One region of the Nocardioides maradonensis genome, then DNA from elsewhere that is predicted to be linked to it. Evidence: predicted binding sites of a transcription regulator. Region 1 holds the regulator's gene; the other holds the start of a gene.

Region 1 (11,169 bases):
CGATCGTGCACAAGGAGGCGGCGTACTCCTACGGCCTGATGATGGCCGGGAAGCTCAAGGAGCTCATCCCGCGCCAGCAGTTCGAGGTCCCGATCCAGGCCGCGATCGGCGCCCGGGTGATCGCCCGCGAGACGATCCGCGCGATCCGCAAGGACGTCCTCGCCAAGTGCTACGGCGGCGACATCACCCGCAAGCGCAAGCTGCTGGAGAAGCAGAAGGAGGGCAAGAAGCGGATGAAGATGGTCGGCCGCGTCGAGGTCCCCCAGGAGGCCTTCGTGGCCGCGCTCTCCACCACCCAGCCGAGCGGGGACAAGCCCAAGAAGTGAGCGCCCGGTCCGCCGCGATCCTCGAGGAGTGGCGGCTGTCGCCGGACGGCCCCGCTGTCGACGGTACGACGGCGGAGGTGCTGCCGGTCCTCACCGACACCGGAGAGCGGGCGGTCCTCAAGGTCGGCCGCGAGCGGACCGACGAGCACCTCGCCCTCCAGCGCTGGGCAGGCAGGGGAGCGGTCCGGCTGCTGCGCGCCGACCCCGGCCGTGGGGCGCTGCTCCTCGAACGCCTCGGTCCCGAGGACCTCGCGGAGCACTGGGACGTCCAGGCGTGCGAGTACGTCGGCGATCTCTACCGGTTGCTCCACGTGCCGGCCGGCCCGCAGCTCACCCGGCTGTCGTTCCTGTGCGCGAGCTGGGCCGACGAGCTCGCCGCTGCCGAGCTGCCGGTGCCACGCCGCGTGGTCGACCACGCCCGAGCCCTGGCGCGCGACCTCGCCCGCGACGAGGCGACCGACGGAGTGCTGGTCCACACCGATCTGCACGGCGGTCACGTCCTCGCAGCGGCGGACGCCGACGGCTGGCGCGCCATCGCGCCGCGACCGATCTCGGGCGACCCGCACTACGAGCCGGCCCCCCTGCTGTGGACGCGGTGGGACGAGCTCGAGGGCCGGGTCCGCGCCGGCGTACGCGACCGCTTCCTGGCCGTCGTCGACGCGGCCGGGCTCGACGAGGACCGCGCCCGGGACTGGGTGATCGTGCGGTCCGTCGTCGCGGTGCTGGACGAGGTCCGCGACAGCTCCACGCCGGACAAGGCACGGATCACGGCCATGCTGGCGATCGCGAAGGCCGTCCAGGACTGAGCGCGCGCTACCGTCGAAGGGGTGGCGACTCCAGGACGCAAGCGGGCCTACTTCGTGCTCATGGGGACGTGCGTGCTGCTCATCGTGCTCGCGTGGTTCGTGGTCCGGCTCTTCTCCACACCCGCGGCCATCGCGATGAGCGTGGTGGCGGCCGTGCTGCCTCCCATCGCTGCCATCACGGCGAACTGGCGCGAGGACAGCGACGGCTGAGAATTCCTCCGCGACGCTGCAACCGGGACCGGCGTCGGCGCGTCAACAGTGGTGTCCGCACAGACTTCCCGGGAGGAACCCCATGATGAGGAACGCGACCCGCGTCCTGCTCTCCACGCTCGCCCTCGGCGCCGTCGTGGCTGCCGCCTCGAGCGGTACGGCGAACGCCACCGACCAGACCCGGGCCTCGACGCTCGACCACACCGCCCGGGCCGTCGTCCGGCCCGTCACGAGCGCAGGCACGCCGGTCGCCGGCTACACGGTGCACCGCGAGGCGGGGTCCACCGACTGCTCGTTCCAGGCCACCACGTCGGTCAGCGGCAAGGTGGACACCTGCCTCCCGACGGCGTACTACTTCCCGTCCTGCTGGAAGTCCGCGAACCACACGGCGCTCTGCCTGCGCCACGTGTCGGACACCAGGCTGGTGCGGATCCGCTACAGCGGCACCTTCGCCGCAAGGACTGCGGTGCGGCACCCCTCGCCGCAGCGGTTGAGGCTGGTCGGCGGCGCGACCTGCGACGTCCGGATCGGCGGAGCGTGGGGCGTCGTGCCCAGCCACCCCGACTGGGTGGGCTGGTACTCCTGCACCAACGGCTCCGTCTACGGCCCGCCCGACGGTGACGGCGTCGACCGGTCGGAGCCGGTCTGGCGGGTCCACCTGGTGACCAACGACGGCACCGTGGTGACCCGCCGGGTCGCCAAGGCGACGTACGTCGGCACGGCGAGCTGAGCCGACACCCGAAAACCAACGAGAAGCCGCGCCATGCACTGAGAGAGAATCGGTGCATGGCGCGGATCGTCTCTGTGAATGTCGGTCGCCCGGTCGAGGTCGACTGGGCCGGATCGGTCGGTCGCAGCTCGATCGACAAACGGCCGGTCGTCGGCCCTGTCGAGGTCCTCCCGCTCGGGCTCGTCGGCGACTCGGTGTCCGACATCGACCACCACGGCGGCCGCGACCAGGCCGTCTACGCCTACTCCCGCGAGGACATCGACTTCTGGGTCGAGGAGCTCGGACAGCCGATCCGACCGGGCCAGTTCGGCGAGAACCTGACCACCGAGGGCATCGACCTCAACGCCGCGATCATCGGCACCCGGCTCCGGATCGGCACGGCCCTGCTCGAGATCTGCTCGATCCGCACGCCGTGCAACACCTTCAAGGGCTGGCAGGCCGCGAGCGGGTACGACGACACCCACTGGGTCAAGCGCTTCATGCAGGCCCGGCGACCCGGTCCCTACCTCCGCGTCCTCGAGACGGGCGCCCTCGCGGCCGGCGACCCGATCACCGTCGAGTCGGTACCGGACCACGGGATCAGCGTCGTCGACCTCTTCGTCGCGGTGAACCTCGACCACCGACGGCTGCCGGAGCTGGCCGTGATCGACGACCTCGCCGCCGAACCGAGCCGCAAGCTCGCCGCCCACCTCGAACGCGCCTGATTGCTACCGGCCGGTACAAAGAGCGCGCGGGTGCTCTAGGTTGGGGGCGTTGTCCCCCTCTCGTTCCGAACGTTCAGGAGCCTCAGTGGCCGTCAGCTTCGACACCAGCTTCCTCGACCGGATGCCGCAGAACTGCGCGGCGCAGTTCCTCGACCGCGTCGAGATGAACCCCGAGAAGGAGGCGTTCCGCTTCCCCGTCGGCGAGAAGTGGGAGTCCCGCACCTGGCGCCAGGCCGGTGACGAGGTACGCCGCCTCGCGGCCGGCCTGCTGTCGCTCGGCCTGCAGCAGGAGCAGCGCGTCGGCATCGCCTCGAACACCAACTACGAGTGGATCCTGGCCGACCTCGCCAACATGTGCGCCGGCGCTGCGACGACGACGGTCTACCCGTCCACCAACGCCGAGGACACGGCGTACATCCTCAGCGACTCCGAGTGCCGCTTCGCGTTCCTCGAGGACGAGTCCCAGCTGGCCAAGGTGCGCGAGCGCCGCGACGAGATCCCCGGCCTGGAGAAGGTCATCGTCTTCGACGCCTCGTGCGCCGACGGCGACTGGGTGATCGGCATGGACGACCTCAAGGCGCTGGGCGAGAAGCACCTCGCCGAGCACCCCACGGCCATCGACGACCTCGCCAAGGCGATCCCGGCCGACCAGCTCTGCATGCTCGTCTACACCTCGGGCACCACCGGCAAGCCGAAGGGCGTGCGCTCGGTCCACCGGGCCTGGGTCTTCGAGGGCGAGGCCATCAAGGCGCAGAACATCCTCAGCACCGACGACCTCGAGTTCCGCTGGCTGCCGATGTCGCACGTCTTCGGCAAGGTGCTGATGTCGAGCCAGCTCGCCTGCGGCTTCGCGTGCGCGATCGACGGCCGGGTCGACCGGATCGTCGACAACCTGGGCATCGTCAAGCCGACCTTCATGGGCGCCGCGCCGCGCATCTTCGAGAAGGCCTACGCCCGCATCATCACGATGCAGCAGGCCGAGGGCGGCCTGAAGGAGAAGCTGTTCAACCGCGCCTTCGCCGTCGGCCTGAAGTACGACGAGGCCGTGCGTGCGGGCAAGGTCAGCCCGCTGCTCAAGCTCGAGCACGACCTGTTCGACAAGCTGGTCTTCAGCAAGGTCCGTGAGCGCTTCGGCGGCCGCGTCCGCTTCTTCATCTCCGGTTCCGCGGCCCTCAACGCCGACATCGCGGCCTGGTTCCACGCGGCGGGCATCCTCATCCTCGAGGGATACGGCATGACCGAGAACGCCGCGGGCGCCACGGTCAACCACCCGGACCACTACAAGATGGGCACCGTCGGGCTGCCTATCCCGGGGACCGAGGTCCGCATCGACGAGAGCGGCGAGGTCCAGCTCAAGGGCCCGCACCTGATGGTCGGCTACCACAACCGCCCCGACGCCACGGCCGAGGCGATGACCGCTGACGGCTGGCTGCGCACCGGTGACAAGGGCGAGCTCGACGCCGACGGGTTCCTGCGGATCACCGGCCGGATCAAGGAGCTCTTCAAGACCTCCGGCGGCAAGTACGTCGCCCCGCCGGCCATCGAAGCCAAGATGAAGACGATCTGCCCCTACGTCAGCCAGTTCATGGTCTTCGGCGCCGAGCGCAACTTCGTCTCCGCCCTGGTGACCCTGGACCCCGACGAGATCGCCGGCTGGGCCGCGCAGAACGGTCTGGAGGGTGCGTCGTACACCGACCTCGCCCGCAACGCGAAGGTCAAGGAGATGATCGGCGAGTACGTCGACCAGCTCAACGCCTCGCTGAACCGGTGGGAGACCATCAAGAAGTGGGAGCTGCTCGACCACGACCTGACCATCGAGTCCGGTGAGCTCACCCCCTCCCTCAAGGTCAAGCGTGCCGTCGTCGAGGCGAACAACAAGGACCTGATCGACAGCTTCTACGGAGGCTGATGACCCTCGGGTTCTACGTCCACGTGCCGTTCTGCTCGGTGCGCTGCGGCTACTGCGACTTCAACACCTACACCGCCCTTGAGCTGGGCGGTGGCGGGTCGCAGGCCGAGTACGCCGGGCAGGCGGTCGCCGAGGTCGCGCTGGCCGCACGGGCGCTGGCCGGGCGGCAGGTCGACACCGTCTTCTTCGGGGGCGGTACGCCGACCCAGCTGCCCGCCGCCGACCTGGTGACGATCCTCGGGGCCATCGACTCCTCGGTCGGTCTCGCGCCCGGCGCCGAGGTGACCACGGAGGCCAACCCCGACTCGGTGACCCCGGAGTCGCTGGCGGCGCTGCGCGAGGGCGGCTTCAACCGGATCTCCTTCGGCATGCAGTCCGCCGTCCCGCACGTGCTGCGGGTCCTCGACCGCACCCACGACCCCGAGCGGGTGCCGCGCGTGGTCGCATGGGCGCGCGAGGCGGGCTTCGAGCAGATCAGCCTGGACCTGATCTACGGCACGCCGGGGGAGTCGGCCGACGACTGGCAGACGTCGCTCGATGCGGCGCTCGCCTGCGAGCCCGACCACGTGTCGGCGTACTCGTTGATCGTGGAGGAGGGCACCGCCCTCGGCCGGCGCGTCCGGAGGGGCGAGCTGCCGATGCCCGACGAGGACGACCTGGCGGACAAGTACGCCCAGGGCGACCGGGCCCTCCGCGCCGCCGGGCTGGAGTGGTACGAGGTCTCCAACTGGGCGCGCGACGACGCGGCCCGCTGCCGGCACAACATCGGCTACTGGCGCAGCGGCGACTGGTGGGGCATCGGCCCCGGCGCCCACTCGCACCTGGACGGCCGGCGCTGGTGGAACGTCAAGCACCCCCGTGCGTACGCCGAGCGCCTCGCCGCGGGGGAGTCGCCCGAGGCCGACTCGGAGGTCCTCGACGCCGAGACGCGACGGGTCGAGCGGGTCCTGCTCGAGGTCCGGCTGCGCGACGGGCTGTCGGTCGGCGTGCTCGACGACGCCGGCCGCGCCGCCCTTCCGGACCTCGCGGCCCGCGGCCTGATCCACGACCCCGCCGATGGCCTGGTCCGCCTCACCGACGCCGGCCGCTTGCTGGCCGACGGTGTCGTGCGGGAGCTGGTGTAGCCCCGTCGTACCTGACCAACGCGTTGGGTTCGTCGCCGAAATCCAACGCGTTGGTCAGGTACGACGCGACCTCAGGTGGTCACGAAGTCGATGAGCTCCTCGACCCGCCCCAGCAGAGCCGGCTCGAGGTCGTCGAAGGAGCCGACGCGGCCGAGGATGGTCTGCCAGGCGCGGGCGATGTCGGCCTGGTCGGCGTACGGCCAGCCGAGGTGGCGGCACACGCCCTTCTTCCACTCGATGTCGCGGGGGATGGTGGGCCACTCGCGCAGCCCGAGCCGGTCCGGCTTGACGGCCTGCCAGACATCGACGAAGGGGTGGCCGACGATGAGCACGCTGTCGCCGTACGGACCGCGCGCGATCGACTCGGCTATCCGCGACTCCTTGGAGCCCGCGACCAGGTGGTCGACGAGCACACCGACCTTGCGGTCCGGGCCGGGGCCGAACTCGGCGAGGTGACCGGCCAGGTCGTCGACGCCGCCCAGGTACTCCACGACGACACCCTCGATCCGGAGGTCGTCGCCCCAGACCTTCTCGACCAGCTCGGCGTCGTGCCGGCCCTCGACGAAGATCCTGCTCGCGCGCGCCACGCGCGCCCGGGCGTCGTGGACGGCGATGGAGCCGGAGGCGGTGCGGGCGGGCTTCGCCGGCGCGGCGAGCCGCACCGGAGGGGTGAGGATGACCGGCTTGCCCTCGAGCAGGAAGCCCGGCCCCAGCTCGAAGGTACGACGCTTGCCGCGCCGGTCCTCGAGCGTGACGGTGGCGATGTCCCGGTCGACCGCGACGATCTCGCCGCACCAGTCGGTCATGACCTCCTCGACGACCAGGCCGATGTCGGCGGGCATCTCGACCGCGCGCCCGCGCTTGGGCACCTTCCAGTCGCCGCTGAGTACGTCGGTGCCATAGCGATCCACGTCCGGAAACGCTAGGCGCTCGCGCGGGCGCTCCGGGGTCGGCGCGCCGGACGCGACGTGCGTCACTGCTCCTGCGGTGCGCTGCCGGTCTGGACCCCCTGCGCGCCGTCCTGCCCGTCCTCGTCCTCCGGGTCCAGCAGGCCGTCCGCCGTCTCGCCCGGCGGCAGCCCCTCCGCGAGCGGGTTGTCCTCGCCGGCGACGAGGTCCTCGGGCAGCGCCTCGTCGGGGACGCCCATCGGGGCCTCGCTCGAAGCCGCGCTGGGGTCGTCGGTGGGGTCGTCGGTGGGGTCGGTGGTCCGGTCGTCGGTCTGGTGCTCCTGGGGTTCGCTCATGTGCGGGGCGGTACCCGATCGCGCCGGCGGCAGTCGTCACGGTGAACCGTGGGACGTCACGCGATAGACTTGGCACTCGTTCGTGGTGAGTGCCAGGGTTGGAGGACGGAGGTGGGCATGCAGGAGGAACGACGGCTCGCCGTGCTCCGCGCGATCGTGGAGGACTACGTCGCGACCGAGGAGCCGGTCGGCTCCAAGGCGCTGGTCGAGCGGCACGGTCTCAACGTGAGCCCCGCGACGATCCGCAACGACATGGCGGCGCTCGAGGACGAGGGCTACCTCGCCCAGCCGCACACCAGTGCGGGCCGGGTGCCGACCGACAAGGGCTACCGGCTCTTCGTCGACCGGCTCTCCACGGTCAAGCCCATGAGTGCGCCGGAGCGGCGCGCCATCTCGGCCTTCCTCGACGGGGCCGTCGACCTCGACGACGTCGTCAACCGGTCGGTGCGGCTGCTGGCGCAGCTGACGCACCAGGTCGCCGTGGTCCAGTACCCCACGCTGTCGCGCAGCACGGTGCGCCACGTCGAGCTGGTCGCGCTCAACCCCGACCGCCTGCTGGTCATCCTGATCCTCAGCACCGGCCGGGTCGAGCAGCGGCTGGTCGAGCTCGGCCACGAGCTCTCCGAGGACGAGATCGCCCGGCTCCGCAGCCGGGTCAACCTCGCCGCCACCGGTGAGCAGATCGCCGACGCGGTGACGGCCCTCAACGCGCTCGTCGACGACGACGTACCCACCGACCAGGCGACCGCGGGCGTGGTGACGGCTCTGGTCGAGGCGATGAGCGACCACCGCTCCGACGCGCGGGTCGCCGTCGGCGGCACCTCCAACCTGGCGCGGTTCGGTGACAGCTTCGAGACCTCGGTGCGGCCGCTGCTGGAGGCGATCGAGGAGCACGTCGTGCTGCTCACGCTGCTGGGCGAGGCCACGACCGACGGCGCCGTGATGGTCCGTATCGGCGCCGAGGGACCCTACGAGCAGCTGTCCGCGACCAGCGTGGTCGCCAGCGGCTACGGCCCGTTGACCACCCAGGGAGAGGCCCTCGCCACGCTCGGCGTCGTGGGCCCGACCCGCATGGACTACCCCGGAACGATGTCGGCGGTGCGCGCCGTGGCCAGCTACGTCTCGCGCATCCTCGACTGAGCTCACGCAGAAAGAGAACCGTGTCCCAGGACCCCTACGAGCTGCTCGGCGTCGCACGCGACGCCGACGCGGACACCATCAAGAAGGCCTACCGGAAGCTGGCCCGTCAGCTGCACCCGGACGTCAACCCCGACCCCGAGGCGCAGGAGCGCTTCAAGCAGGTCTCGGTCGCGTACGAGGTGCTCTCCGACCCGCAGAAGCGCGCCGCGTTCGACCGCGGCGGTGACCCGTTCGGTGGCGGAGGGTTCGGTCAGGGCGCGGGCTTCTCCTTCACCGACATCATGGATGCCTTCTTCGGCGGCTCCGCCGGAGGCGGTGGGGGTGGGCGCGGCCCGCGCTCGCGGGTACGCCGCGGCCAGGACGCCCTGATCCGCCTCGAGATCGAGCTGGCGGAGGCCGCGTTCGGCGTCAACAAGGAGCTCAAGGTCGACACCGCCGTGCGCTGCTCCACCTGCAGCGGCTCCGGCGCCGCGCCCGGCTCGCAGCCGGTGACCTGCGAGACCTGCCACGGCCAGGGTGAGGTCGCGCACGTGCAGCGGTCCTTCCTGGGCGAGATCCGCACCCTGCGCGCCTGCCCGACCTGCCGCGGCTTCGGCACGGTCATCCCCGACCCCTGCCGGGAGTGCTCCGGCGAGGGCCGGGTCCGCTCGCGCCGCACGCTCACCGTCAAGATCCCCGCCGGCGTCGACACCGGCACCCGCGTCCAGCTCGCCGAGCAGGGCGAGGTCGGTCCCGGCGGTGGCCCCGCCGGCGACCTGTACGTCGAGATCCAGGTCGCCCCGCACCGGACCTTCACCCGGCACGGCAGCGACCTGCACTGCACCGTGGCGCTGCCGATGACGGCGGCCGCGCTGGGCACGACCATCAGCCTCCCGACCCTCGAGGCCGACCTGGAGACCAGCGCCGACTCCGGCGTCGAGACCGCGTTCGACCTGGCGGTGCCGGCCGGCACCCAGTCCGGGCACGAGGTCACGATGCGCGGCCGGGGTGTCCCGGGCCTGCGCGGCGGTCGCGGCGACATGATCGTCACCGTCGCCGTCGAGACCCCGACCCGCCTCGACCCGCGGCAGGAGGAGCTGCTCCGCGAGCTCGCGGCCGTCCGCGGCGAGGAGCAGCCGACCGGCGACGTACGACCGGCTCACAAGACGATGTTCGGCCGGTTGCGGGACGCGTTCGGCACCCACTGACATGACGCTCCCGCAGCACCTCGTGCCGTCCCTCGACGGCGTCGCGCCCGGCTCCACCGTGGTGGTGGAGGGCGACGAGGCCCACCACGCCGTCGTCGTACGACGGCTGCGGGTCGGCGAGGAGCTGCAGCTGTGCGACGGCCTCGGGCGGGTCGCGCTCGGCTCGGTCGCGGCCACGACGAAGCGGTCCTTCGACGTGACTGTCGCGGACGTCCGGGACCACCCCGAGCCGAGCCCGCGGATCACCGTCGTCCAGGCGCTGCCCAAGGGGGAGCGCGGCGAGCTGGCCGTCGAGGTGCTGACCGAGATCGGCGTCGCGCGGATCATCCCGTGGGCGGCGACGCGCAGCGTCGCGGTCTGGAAGGGCGAGCGGGCAGCGAAGTCCCACGCCAAGTGGGCCGCCACCGCTCGGGAGGCGGCGAAGCAGTCGCGGCGCGCGTGGCACCCGGAGGTGGACCCGCTGGCAGCCACCCGCGACGTCGTGGAGCTCGTCGCCCAGGCCGACCTGGCGGTCGTGCTGCACGAGGACGCCAGCGAGCCGCTGGCCGCGCTCGCCGTACCGGACCGTGGCGACATCGTCGTGGTGGTCGGGCCCGAGGGCGGGCTCACCGACGAGGAGGTCGCGCTCCTGGTGGGCGCAGGGGGAGTGTCGACCCGGCTCGGTGCCGAGGTCCTGCGGACGTCCACGGCCGGGCTCGCGGCGAGTGCCGCGCTGCTGGCCCAGACTCCGCGCTGGGGCTGATCTCGCTCGAAAAAGCAGAGCGGGCCGCGTCCCGGAGGACGCGACCCGCTCAGAGTCGAGCGAAGCTCAGATGGCGTGAACCTTCTCCGCCTGCGGGCCCTTCGGGCCCTGGGTGATGTCGAACTCGACACGCTGGTTCTCGTCGAGGCTCTTGTAGCCGGAGCCCTCGATCGCGGAGAAGTGGACGAACACGTCCGCGCCGCCGCCGTCCTGCTGGATGAAGCCGAAGCCCTTCTCAGCGTTGAACCACTTCACGGTGCCCTGGGTCATTTGGTATTTCCTTTGTTTCGATTCTTGTCACGATCGGGTTTTCCCGACCGGGGAGCTGATACATCCACTCGTGCGCCTGATGTCCAGCAAGAACCGAAAACCAAGACCAATGCGATTGTGATGCGTCCCCTCGCGGGGACCGGATGCCGCGTCTCCACGACGCTGCACCTTTCAACGTGAACCACGCTATCAGCGGATGCCCGTGCCGCGCATTCCCCTGAGTGCAACGATTACGTGAACAACATCCGCATTCCGTCCCGGACGGGCACACTTCTCGCGTGGGAGCTCGGGAGGAACGGCGCGCACGTCGCGAGCTGGAGCGGCGGATGCGGGAGCTCGACCGCCTGGATGCCCAGTTCGGCCTGGGCGCGGACCCGCGTCAGCACCGGGTCCGCCGACGCGCACGCGGCCCGTTCCGCCACCGCTACTGGCGCGAGGTGCTCGCCGGCGCGGTGTGTGCGCTCGTGCTCAGCCTGATGGCCTGGCAGCTCTACAACCTCTGGACGCCCGCCGGCGACGGGACGTACGCCTTCGAGGAGGTCCAGCCCACCACGCACAGCCCGGTCGGCTACGACCCGTGCGGGACGATCCACTACGTCGTGAACCCCGACAACGGCCCCGCCGACTCCCTCGACTTCATCCGGAAGGCGGTGGCGGAGGCGTCGCGGGTCTCCGGCCTCGACTTCCAGTACGACGGAACGACCACCGACCGCGACTTCGGGCGCGACCGCGGGCCGGTGCTGATCGGCTTCGCCGACCCCTCCGAGGTCTCGGACCT
Region 2 (11,169 bases), on a different contig from region 1:
GACGACCTCGACCTGGACGCCGACCTCGACGCCGCCGTCACCGTCGTCGAGTGGGGGAGCGGGCTCGCCGAGGCGCTCACCGACTCGCCGCTCGAGATCCGCATCGAGCGGGCCGTCGCCGCGCCCGACGTCGACCCGGAGGACGACCCCCGTGTCGTGGTCCTGGCGCCCATCGGCCCGGCCTGGTTGGGCCGTCCGCCCCTCCTGGCCTAACCTCACCCACGTGCTGCTGCTCGCCCTGGACACCGCCTCCCCGACGGTCGCCGTGGGCCTGTACGACGGCACGACCGTGCTCGCCGACCTCGTCTCCGAGCGGGCCATGAAGCACGGGGAGGAGCTGGCGCCGCTGATCGAGACCGCGCTGACGCGGGCCGGTACCACCCCGGCCGACCTGACCGGCATCGCCGTCGGCGTCGGCCCGGGCCCCTTCACCGGCCTCCGGGTCGGCCTGGTCACCGCCCGCACGCTCGGCCTCGTGCTCGACGTTCCCGTCCAGGGCGTCTGCTCGCTCGACGTCCTGGCCGCCGAGGCAGTCGCGTCGGGTGCGGTCGACGGCCCCTTCACGGTCGCCACCGACGCGCGCCGCAAGGAGGTCTACCTGGCGACGTACGACGCGGCGGGCCGGCGTACCTCCGGACCCGTCGTCGAGCGGCCGGCCGCCGTCGCCACCGACGGGCCGGTCGTGGGCGAGGGCGCGCTGCTCTACCCCGACGCCTTCCCGCACCCGGTCGGTCCGCTGCGTCCCGCGGGCGGCTGGGTCGCCCGGGCCGTGGCCGACGGCCTCGCCGAGGTGCTGCCGCCCGAGCCGCTCTACCTGCGCCGCCCGGACGCCGAGATCCCCCACGCGACGATGCCGGCATGAGCAGCCGTACCGCCACCTCCGCCGACCTCGCCGCGATCGTCGCGTCCGAGGCCGTCGGCTTCCCCGAGGACCCCTGGGGCGAGAACCTCGTCGCCGAGGGCGTCGCCGGGCTGCTGCCGACGGTCGGCTACCTGGTCCTGGAGCAGGGCGACGAGGTCGTCGGCCACGCGGTCGTCAGCGTCGCGGCCGAGGACGCCGAGCTGCAGCGCATCGCGGTCGACCCGGCGTACCGCGGGCAGGGGCTGGGCCGGGAGCTGCTCGACGCCTGCCTCGCCGACGCCGCCCGCCGCGGCGCCGAGCGGCTCGTCCTGGAGGTGCGCGAGACGAACGAGCCCGCCCTCGCGCTCTATCGCTCCGCCGGGTTCACCGAGCTCGCGCGGCGCGAGCGCTACTACCGGGACGGGTCGACCGCGGTCGTCCTCGCCCGCGCCCTGGAGGACCTGTGATCGACGAGCCCCTGGTCCTCGGGATCGAGACCTCCTGCGACGAGACCGGTGTCGGCATCGTGCGCGGCCACACCCTGCTCGCGGACGCCGTGGCCAGCAGCGTCGAGGAGCACGCCCGCTTCGGCGGCGTCGTCCCCGAGGTGGCGAGCCGGGCGCACCTCGAGGCGATGGTGCCTACGATCCGCCGCGCCTGCGACACCGCCGGGGTGACGCTCACCGACATCGACGCGATCGCGGTGACCCACGGCCCCGGTCTGGCGGGCGCGCTGCTGGTCGGCGTCGCGAGCGCCAAGGCGCTCGCGATCGGCCTCGACAAGCCGCTGTACGGCGTCAACCACCTCGCCGCCCACGTCGCGGTCGACCAGCTCGAGCACGGCGCGTTGCCCGAGCCGAGCCTGGCCCTGCTGGTCTCCGGCGGTCACTCCAGCCTGCTGCGGGTCACCGACATCACCGGCGGCGGGCCGGGAGGGACGGGCGTCGACCCGATGGGCGCGACCATCGACGACGCGGCGGGCGAGGCGTTCGACAAGGTGGCGCGGCTGCTCGGGCTGCCGTTCCCCGGCGGCCCGCACATCGACCGCGCCGCGCGCGAGGGTGCGATCACGATCGACTTCCCCCGCGGCCTCTCGACCCGCAAGGACCTGGAGCGGCACCGCTTCGACTTCTCGTTCTCGGGCCTCAAGACCGCGGTCGCGCGCTGGGTCGAGGCCCGGGAGCGCTCCGGCGAGCCGGTGCCCGTGGCCGACGTCGCCGCCTCGTTCCAGGAGGCCGTCTGCGACGTCCTGGTGCGCAAGGCGCTCGACGCGGCGGCCAGCGAGGGCATCGAGGACCTGATGATCGGGGGCGGCGTGGCCGCCAACTCACGGCTCCGGGCGATGGCCGAGGAGCGGGCGGCGAAGGTCGGCGTACGCATCCGGGTGCCGCGGCCCGGGCTGTGCACCGACAACGGCGCGATGGTGGCGGCGCTGGGCTCGACCATGGTGGCCCGCGGACGTACGCCGAGCCCGCTGGACCTGCCGGCGGACTCCAGCCTGCCGGTCACCGACGTGCTGGCTGGTTAGGCCCGGTCCGAGCCCTCGGTCGCCGACCGGCGCAGCCGCCGGAGCGGCTGGAGCACCATGTTGGTGACCACGGCGCCGATCGAGGACAGCCACAGGCTCATCGCCGCACCGCCAGGTAGGCGGCGACGACCAGCAGGAGCAGGCCGAGCAGGGCGGCGATCGGCAGGTCGCTGCTGCGGCCCGCGCGGTGGTTCGGGGCGACCGGGGGCCGCTCGGCCGCCCGCAGCGGCTGCGTGGCGCGATGCTTCGAGGTCGTGGTGCTCATCGTGTGCTCCTTGTCCGAGACGTTCACCAGTCCAGACGCGGCGGAACACGCAACATCACGCGTTTTCGCGGACTTCTGCACCGGGTACGTCGCACCCGCTGCCAGACTCGGCCAGGTGAAGGCACTCCTGCGCCGGCTGCCCGGCCGCCGGATCTGGCAGCCGCTGCGGATGTGGCTGGCGGGTGGTGAGCAGCGGGAGGCGGCGGTGATCCTGGTGCTGCGCCCCCACAACCTGTTCCAGCCGTTCACCACGACCGCACGGGACAGGTATCCGGAGGAGCTCGCGTGCATGCGCGAGGCCCTGGGCGACGTACCTCCGGACCGGCTGCGGATCCTCTCCTTCGGCTGCGCGTCGGGGCAGGAGCTCCTGACGCTGCACGAGCAGTTCCCGGAGGCGCGGATCACCGGGATCGACGTCAACCCGCTGGCGCTGCGGACGGCGCGGCGACGGATCGACGAGGCCGCTGCCGGTCACCTGGTCACCCTGGTGCGGGCGGGGGACGCCGAGGGGGAGCCGGAGGCGGCGTACGACGCGGTCCTGGCCTTCGCCGTGCTGCGGCACGGAGGCCTGAACGACGCCCCGCCCACGTGCGCCTCGACGCTGCGCTTCGCCGACTTCGAGCGGACCGTCACCGGCCTGTGCCGCGCGGTGCGCCCGGGCGGCGTCTTCGCGATCCGGCACGCCAACTTCCGGTTCACCGACTGTGCCGTCGCCGCCGACTTCGAGCCGCTCCGGACCGGCTTCCCGTCCGCCTCCGCGGTCGGCCCCACCCCGGTCTACGGCCGCCACGACGAGCTCCTCGACGTGGCTCTGCGCGACGACGGCCTCTACCGCCGCACGCTCCGTCGTACCTGATCGAATGGCCCCGAATTCCTCGAATTCGGGGCCATTCGATCAGGTACGACGGAGCAGAGCGGGTCAGACCAGCTGCTTCTCCGGCTCGACGTCCTTCTTCTCGTCCCCATGACCCGGCCACCAGGCCGCGTGGCCGACGAGGGCGGTGAGGGCCGGGGTGAAGAACATCGCCATGATGAACGCGGCCGTGAAGATGCCGAACGAGAGCGCGAAGCCCATCGACACGATCAGCGCGTTGCCGCCCAGCATCAGCGAGGCGAACGTGCCGGCCAGGATCACGCCCGCAGCGGCGATCGTCGGACCGGCGTGCTTGACGGCCTCGGCCGCCGCGGCACGCGGCTCGCGTCCCTCCTGCGCCTCCTCGCGCAGCCGGGCGATCATCAGGATGTTGTAGTCGGTGCCGAGGGCGACCACGAACAGGTAGATGTAGATCGGCAGCATGAAGATCAGGCCGTTGTCGCCCTTGAGGTGCTGGATGACCAGCACCGTCGCTCCGAGAGAGGCGAGGAAGCCCAGGCCGACCGACACCATGAGGTACCAGGGAGCGACGAGCGACCGCAGCAGCAGTGCCAGGATCAGCAGGATGATCGCCGCCGCGACCGGGAACACGACCTTGTAGTCGCGCACCATCGCCGCGTCGATGTCGACGAACACCGAGGTGGTCCCGCCGACGTACGCCGTCGCGCCGATCTGCCGCGCGGCCGCGTGCGCCTGGCTGCGGATCGGTCCCTTGACCGCGGCAGCGGCGGCGTCCGATCCCGGAGCGTCCTTGAGGACCGTGGCGATCACCGCGGTCGTGCCGTCGGAGGAGATCGGTCCGATCGGTGCGGCCGCGCTCACGCCCTCGGTCCGGCCGAGGTCGCCGGCGAACGCTCCGACCTGGGCCGGGGTCAGCTTGCCGTCGGACTTCAGCACGACCAGGGCCGGGTCGGTCGCCCCGGCGGAGAAGTGCGTCTGGATCGTGGCGTCGGCCTTGGATGACTCGAGGTCCTTGGGCTGGCTCGAGGTGAAGTCGAAGGAGGGGTGGAACCCGAGAGAGAACACCGCAAGCACGACGAGGATCAGGCCGGAGCCGGCCGCGAACAGCGCCGGCCGCTTGCCCAGGCCGTCGCCGATCTTGGCGAAGCGGGCTCCCTGGGACTCGACGCGCCACTTCTTCGACGGCCAGAACAGCGCCTTGCCCAGCAGCGTCACGACGGCGGGGACCAGCGTGAGCGCGGCGACGAGGGTGACGGCGACGGCGATCGCGAGAGCCGGACCGATTGCCTTGAAGATGCCGAGCGAGGAGAGGATCAGCGCGCTGAAGGCGACGATCACCGCGCCACCCGCCGAGGCGATCGCCTCGCCGGCGCGCTCCATGGCGGCCACGATCGAGGTCTTGACGTCCTCGCCGAGGCGGAGCCGCTCCCGGTGCCGGAACAGCAGGAACAGGATGTAGTCGGTCCCGATGCCGTAAAGGACGACGATCAGGATGATCTCCAGCGAGGAGTCTGCCTGGAGGTTGAACGCCTCGTTGGCCCAGCCGATCAGGCCGGTGGCCACCTGGGAGACCAGGCCCACGACGAGGATCGGCAGCAGGCAGATGATCACGCTGCGGAAGATGAGCGCGAGCAGCAGCACGATGAGCACGATGGTGGCGGCGCCCACGATCGCCATCGTCTTGGCGCTGGAGTTCTGCGCGTCGAGCTGCTGAGCGGCCGGGCCGCCGACGTACAGCGTGAGGTCGGTGCCCTGGGTGAGCTTGGCTGCGTCGTCGCGCAGGGTCTGCGCGTCGTCCATCGCGGTCTTGTCGAAGGCGGTGCGGTCCTTGGTGATGCCGAAGGCGGCCTTGGCGGCGAGCTTGTCGGGCGACTGTTGTGCGACGGCGGCAGCGGGCGCCAGCTTCTGGAAGGTGCCGGGCAGCTCGGCGTTCAGGCTCTTGACGACGGAGCTGGCCTTCGTCAGGTCCTGCGCGGTGAGGGCGGCGCCGTCGGTGCGCGAGAACGCGAGGGTCGCACCCGACTGGGTGCTGAACTCGGGGAACTCGGCCGTCATCGTGTTCGCGGCCTTGATCGACTCGTACTTCGAGGGGAGGAACGACGACTGGTCGGTGGTCGACTTCAGGCCGGGCGCGAAGGCGATCACCAGGCCGGCGATCAGGATCCACGCGCCGACGACCCACCACGGCTTCTGGGACACGAAACGTCCGAGGGCGGCAAACATGGCTCAGAATCTACGGCGTTGACTCAGCCTCGGCACATGTCTTTTGTCATGGCCCCGGAGTGACCCGCGCCACGGGCGTGCGGGCACCGTTGCGGACCAGGTCGGCCGCGCCGATCACGATCGCGAGGGTCACGAAGCCGAGGGCGGCGACGACGGCGGCCGTCACCGCGTGTCCGTACGCCGTCGGGCCGCTGCCGTGGCCTACGGCGGCGAAGAACACCGCCCCGATCACCGCCTGGCCGATCGCCAGCCCGATCCGCTGCGCGGTCTGCAGCACCCCACCCGCCGTGCTCCCGACGACCGGGTCGACGTCGGCCAGGGTGAGCGTCTGGTTCGGGGTGATCAGGCAGCCGGAGCCGCAGCCCATCACGAACAGGGGGAGGGCGAGCGCAAGCGCCGCGTGGTGCGCGGGCGCGTGCCACGCGACGACCGCCAGCGCGGTGGCGCCCAGCGCGAAGGCGGTCGCGGCGCCGACGACGAGCGGGCGCCCCAGCCGGGTCACGAAGCGACCCGCGTTGGGTGCCGCGATCGCGCTGCCGACCGCGAACGCCGTGACGCCGAGGGCCGACTCGAGCGCGGGGTAGCCGAGCCCGTCCTGGTAGTAGATCGCCATCACCAGCGGCAGTCCCGCCTGTGCGGGGAAGAAGGTGATCGCGAGCAGGATGCCCGGCGTGTAGGACCGCTGCCGGAAGAGCCGCAGGTCGACCAGCGGGTCCATCCGCTCGCGGGTGAGCCGCCGCTCGCGCCGCCAGAAGACCACGAGCAGCACGGCGGCGGGCAGGACGAGCCAGGCGAGGCGAGGGTCGTGGGCGGCGTCGTACTCGACGGCGGCGAAGAGGATGCAGAACGTGGCGGTGCCCAGGGTCAGCGCGCCGAGAACGTCGAGGTGGTGCTGGCCGGCGGCCGCGTCCTCGGGCAGCAGGCGTCGGGCCAGCACGACCACGAGCGCGCCGATCGGCACGTTGACGAAGAAGACGAGCCGCCAACCGAGGTCCGGGCCGCCCAGCGCGATGAGGGTGCCGCCCACGATCGGGCCGAGGGCGGTGCCGAGCCCGACCGTCGTCCCGAGGACGCCGAAGGCGCGACCGCGCTCGGCCCCGCGGAACAGCTGCTGGACCAGGCCGGAGACCTGCGGGTTGATCAGGCCGCCGAACAGCCCCTGGAGGACCCGGGCCGCGATGAGCAGGCCGACCGACGGCGCCAGCCCGGAGAGCGTGCTGGTGACGACGAAGCCGATCACGCCGACCTGGAACATCAGCCGGCGCCCGTGGTCGTCGCCCAGCCGGCCGGCCAGGACCGGCACCATCCCGAAGGCCAGCGTGTAGCCGCTGATCACCCACTGCAGCCCGGACGGCCCGGCGCCGGTGGCCGCACCGATCGAGGGGAGCGCCACGTTCGTGACGCTGACGTCGAGCAGCGTCATGAACATGGCGCTGCAGCAGACGACGAGCGCGATCCAGCGCCGCGGCGAGGGCTCGTACGCCGCCGGGGTCATGGCGTGGTCATGCGGGGCGGATCGGCTCGACCAGCAGGCAGGTCCCCTCGCCCGCCACCCGGGTCAGCACGATCGTCGCCTCGTCGTCACCGGCCAGGGCGAGCCGCTTGCGCAGCTGCTCGGGGGACACGTCGACGCCGCGCTTCTTGATGGTGATCCGGCCGATGCCCCGCTCGCGGAGGGCCGCCTTCAGCTGCTTCTCGCGGTAGGGCAGCTCGGCGACGACCCGGTAGCCGCGGGCGAACGGCGTCACGAACGGCTGGTCCGACGTCACGTAGGCGATCCTCGGGTCGACCAGGCCGCCACCCACCCCGGCGGCCACCGCGGTGACCAGCCCGGCCCGGATGACGGCGCCGTCCGGCTCGTAGAGGAAGTCGCCGATCGCGCGGACCCCGACGGCGTCGGCGCCCGGGTCGTCGTCGTCCTCGAGGGTGGCAAGCCCGCCGTCGGTGATGACGGTGGCGCGCCGACCCGTGGTCGCCGTACGCCCCGACCAGAGTGCGGCCTCCTTGACCTCGCCGCCGTCGCTGACCCACTCCGCCTCGACGCCGGCCGGGACCAGCTCGTGCGGGATGCCGGGGGCGACCTTGACGCAGGCGTCGCGCCGCAGCAGGCCCTCGACCCAGGTCCATGGCGGCGTCCAGTCGTCGACCTGGAAGCTGCGTCCCGCTCCGGTACGACGGGCCGGGTCGGCGTACGCGAGGTCGAAGGGGGAGTGGTCGACGGTGGTCGCATCGGCGACCATCACCGCGCCCGGCAGGCCGAGCGCGGCCAGGTTGGCCTCGGCCATGGCGACGCGGAGCGGGTCGAGGTCGACGCCGGCACAGACGATGCCGGCGCGTACGGCCGCGACCATGTCGCCCCCGATCCCACAACCGAGGTCGATCAGGGTCTCGGCGTCGAACGCGCGCATCCGACCGGCGCGGTGCTGTGACACCCGCAGCCGGGTGGCCTGCTCGAGCGCGTCGCGGGTGAAGTACATCCGGGCGGCCAGGTCGCCGAGCTTGGCCCGGGCGTGGGTGCGCAGCTCGACCTGGGTGAGCACGGCCGCGGCCTGCGCCGCCGTCGTCGTACGCCGCAGCAGGGACTGCACCTGCAGCTCGGCCCCGCCGTCCGCGATCGCGGAGGTCGCCGTCGCCAGCGCGTCCTGACCGTCGTCGGTCAGCAGCCAGGCGAAGGTCTCGAGATCCACCCCTGCATCCTCGCAGCGAACCGCTCTAGCACTCACTTTGGGAGAGTGCTAACGTCAGGGCTGGCACTCTCCACCGGAGTGTGCCAATGCCTGCGGCCGGAGTGCGGCACCCGCGACGACGCCCTCTGCGTGCGCAGGCGCAGACGTGAATCACCACATCAACCATGTGAAGGGGAGGTCGACACCGTGTCGATCAACATCAAGCCTCTCGAGGACCGGATCGTCGTCAAGCAGGTCGAGGCCGAGCAGACCACCGCGTCGGGCCTCGTCATTCCGGACACCGCCAAGGAGAAGCCCCAGGAGGGCGAGGTCCTGGCCGTCGGCCCCGGCCGTGTCGACGACAACGGCAACCGCGTCCCGCTCGACGTCGCGGTGGGTGACAAGGTCATCTACAGCAAGTACGGCGGCACCGAGGTCAAGTACGCCGGCGAGGAGTTCCTCATCCTCTCGGCCCGCGACATCCTCGCGGTCGTTTCCTGATCTCGATCAAGCGCAGGAATCCCCGGTCGACCGGGGATTCCTGCGCTTGTCGGGCATTGCAACGCCCGACAGGTAACAGAATCCCCGGTCGACCGGGGATCCCTGCACCCCAGAACCACCTCCTCAAGGAGAACCCATGGCCAAGATCCTCGAGTTCGACGAGAAGGCTCGTCGCTCGCTCGAGCGCGGTGTCGACGCGCTCGCGAACGCCGTCAAGGTGACGCTCGGCCCGAAGGGCCGCTACGTCGTCCTGGACAAGAAGTGGGGAGCCCCCACGATCACCAACGACGGTGTCACCGTCGCCCGCGACATCGAGCTGGACGACCCGTTCGAGAACCTCGGTGCCCAGCTCACCAAGGAGGTCGCGACCAAGACCAACGACGTCGCCGGTGACGGCACGACGACCGCGACCGTCCTCGCCCAGGCGATGGTCCACGAGGGCCTGCGCGCCGTCGCTGCCGGCGCGAACCCGATGGGCATCAAGCGCGGCATGGACAAGGCCGCCCAGGCCGTGTCCGACGCGCTGCTGAAGGCCGCCCGCGAGGTCGACTCCAAGGACGACATGGCGAACGTCGCCACCATCTCGAGCCGCGACAGCCACATCGGCGAGCTGCTGGCCGACGCCTTCGACAAGGTCGGCAAGGACGGTGTCATCACCGTCGAGGAGTCCAACACCATGGGCACCGAGCTCGAGTTCACCGAGGGCATGCAGTTCGACAAGGGCTACATCTCGGCGTACTTCGTGACCGATCCGGAGCGGATGGAGGCCGTCCTCGACGACCCCTACATCCTGCTCAAGCAGGGCAAGATCTCCTCGATCCAGGAGCTCCTGCCGGTGCTGGAGAAGGTCATGCAGACCGGCAAGCCGCTGTTCATCCTGGCCGAGGACGTCGAGGGCGAGGCCCTGTCCACCCTCGTCGTCAACAAGATCCGCGGGACCTTCAACGCCTGCGCCGCCAAGCAGCCGGCGTTCGGCGACCGCCGCAAGGCGATCCTGCAGGACATCGCGATCCTCACCGGTGGCCAGGTCATCAGCGAGGAGGTCGGCCTCAAGCTCGACCAGGTCGGCCTCGACGAGCTGGGCCGCGCCCGCCGCGTCGTCGTCACCAAGGACAACACGACCATCGTCGACGGCGCCGGTGACCCCGCGCAGGTCGAGGGCCGCGTGAACCAGATCAAGAAGGAGATCGAGGCCTCCGACTCCGACTGGGACACCGAGAAGCTGCAGGAGCGGCTGGCCAAGCTGGCCGGCGGCGTTTGCGTGATCAAGGTCGGCGCTGCCACCGAGGTCGAACTCAAGGAGAAGAAGCACCGCATCGAGGACGCCGTCTCCGCGACGCGTGCCGCGATCGAGGAGGGCATCGTCCCCGGCGGTGGCTCCGCGCTGATCCACGCCGTCTCGGTGCTCGAGGGTGACCTCGGGCTCGAGGGCGACGAGGCCGCCGGCGTACGCATCGTGCGCAAGGCCGCCGACGAGCCGCTGCGCTGGATCGCCGAGAACGGCGGCGAGAACGGCTACGTCATCGTCTCCAAGGTGCGCGAGGCCGGTCCCGGCAGCGGCTACAACGCCGCCACCGGCGAGTACGGCGACCTCGTCGCCCAGGGCGTCCTCGACCCGGTCAAGGTCACCCGCTCCGCCCTCGTCAACGCGACCTCCATCGCGGCGATGCTGCTCACGACCGAGACCCTGGTCGTGGAGAAGCCCGTCGAGGAGACCGAGGAGGCCGCCGGTCACGGCCACGGCCACGGCCACGGTCACTGATCGAGCACGACACAGCAGGAGCCGCCGGGCATCGCCCGGCGGCTCCTGTCATCTCCGGCTCTGTCCGGCTCGTTCCGGCTAGTCGCGCCCGAGCCGCCATCCGCCGGGCGGCAGCGCCAGCGCCTCCTCCGGGCCCCACGAGCCCTTGGGGTACGGCTGCACCCGCGGCCGGTGGTCCAGCACCGGCTGGCAGATCTCCCAGAGCCGCTCGACCTCGCGCGCCCCGATGAAGAGCGTGCGGTCGCCCCGCATCACGTCGAGCAGCAGGCGCTCGTAGGCCTCCAACGGGCTGGCGTCCGGGGCGTCGCACTTGAGGTCGAGGTGGAACACCGCCTCGACCAGCGCCATGTCCGGCCCCGGCCGCTTGGCGCGTACGTCGATGGCGATCTTCGGCTCGTCGCTCAGCTCGATGACGAGCTCGTTCGGCTCGGGTCGCGTCGACGCGGCCGGCTTGAGCCACTGGTGCCGCGGGTCGCTGAACCGCAGCGTGATCGTGCGCTGCCCGGCGGCCATCGCCTTGCCGGTGCGCAGGTAGAACGGCACGCCGC

The links. Region 1 encodes HrcA, which represses chaperone genes, less so after heat shock. Its sites were predicted from a motif close to TTGGCACTCGNNNNNNNCGAGTGCCAA; they were not measured.
Region 2: a site for HrcA is predicted at 8,405-8,431, ahead of groES (co-chaperone GroES). Genes of this name have one in related genera too.

What each region holds. Positions count from the first base shown of each region.
Region 1 is NZ_BAAHAZ010000008.1:197,913-209,081, reverse strand. It holds gene lepA (translation elongation factor 4) at 1-326, shown strand, start outside; gene ACYVAQ_RS11805 (aminoglycoside phosphotransferase family protein) at 323-1,132, shown strand; gene ACYVAQ_RS11800 (DUF3099 domain-containing protein) at 1,154-1,342, shown strand; gene ACYVAQ_RS11795 (hypothetical protein) at 1,428-2,072, shown strand; gene ACYVAQ_RS11790 (MOSC domain-containing protein) at 2,129-2,776, shown strand; gene ACYVAQ_RS11785 (AMP-dependent synthetase/ligase) at 2,862-4,685, shown strand; gene hemW (radical SAM family heme chaperone HemW) at 4,685-5,809, shown strand; gene ACYVAQ_RS11775 (DUF3097 domain-containing protein) at 5,881-6,720, opposite strand; gene ACYVAQ_RS11770 (hypothetical protein) at 6,783-7,052, opposite strand; gene hrcA (heat-inducible transcriptional repressor HrcA) at 7,170-8,192, shown strand; gene dnaJ (molecular chaperone DnaJ) at 8,213-9,379, shown strand; gene ACYVAQ_RS11755 (16S rRNA (uracil(1498)-N(3))-methyltransferase) at 9,381-10,121, shown strand; gene ACYVAQ_RS11750 (cold-shock protein) at 10,188-10,391, opposite strand; gene ACYVAQ_RS11745 (matrixin family metalloprotease) at 10,670-11,169, shown strand, end outside.
Region 2 is NZ_BAAHAZ010000001.1:87,502-98,670, forward strand. It holds gene tsaE (tRNA (adenosine(37)-N6)-threonylcarbamoyltransferase complex ATPase subunit type 1 TsaE) at 1-213, shown strand, start outside; gene tsaB (tRNA (adenosine(37)-N6)-threonylcarbamoyltransferase complex dimerization subunit type 1 TsaB) at 224-862, shown strand; gene rimI (ribosomal protein S18-alanine N-acetyltransferase) at 859-1,308, shown strand; gene tsaD (tRNA (adenosine(37)-N6)-threonylcarbamoyltransferase complex transferase subunit TsaD) at 1,305-2,369, shown strand; gene ACYVAQ_RS00350 (hypothetical protein) at 2,467-2,634, opposite strand; gene ACYVAQ_RS00355 (class I SAM-dependent methyltransferase) at 2,750-3,490, shown strand; gene ACYVAQ_RS00360 (MMPL family transporter) at 3,554-5,692, opposite strand; gene ACYVAQ_RS00365 (MFS transporter) at 5,739-7,187, opposite strand; gene ACYVAQ_RS00370 (class I SAM-dependent methyltransferase) at 7,195-8,379, opposite strand; gene groES (co-chaperone GroES) at 8,566-8,859, shown strand; gene groL (chaperonin GroEL) at 8,996-10,621, shown strand; gene zwf (glucose-6-phosphate dehydrogenase) at 10,700-11,169, opposite strand, start outside.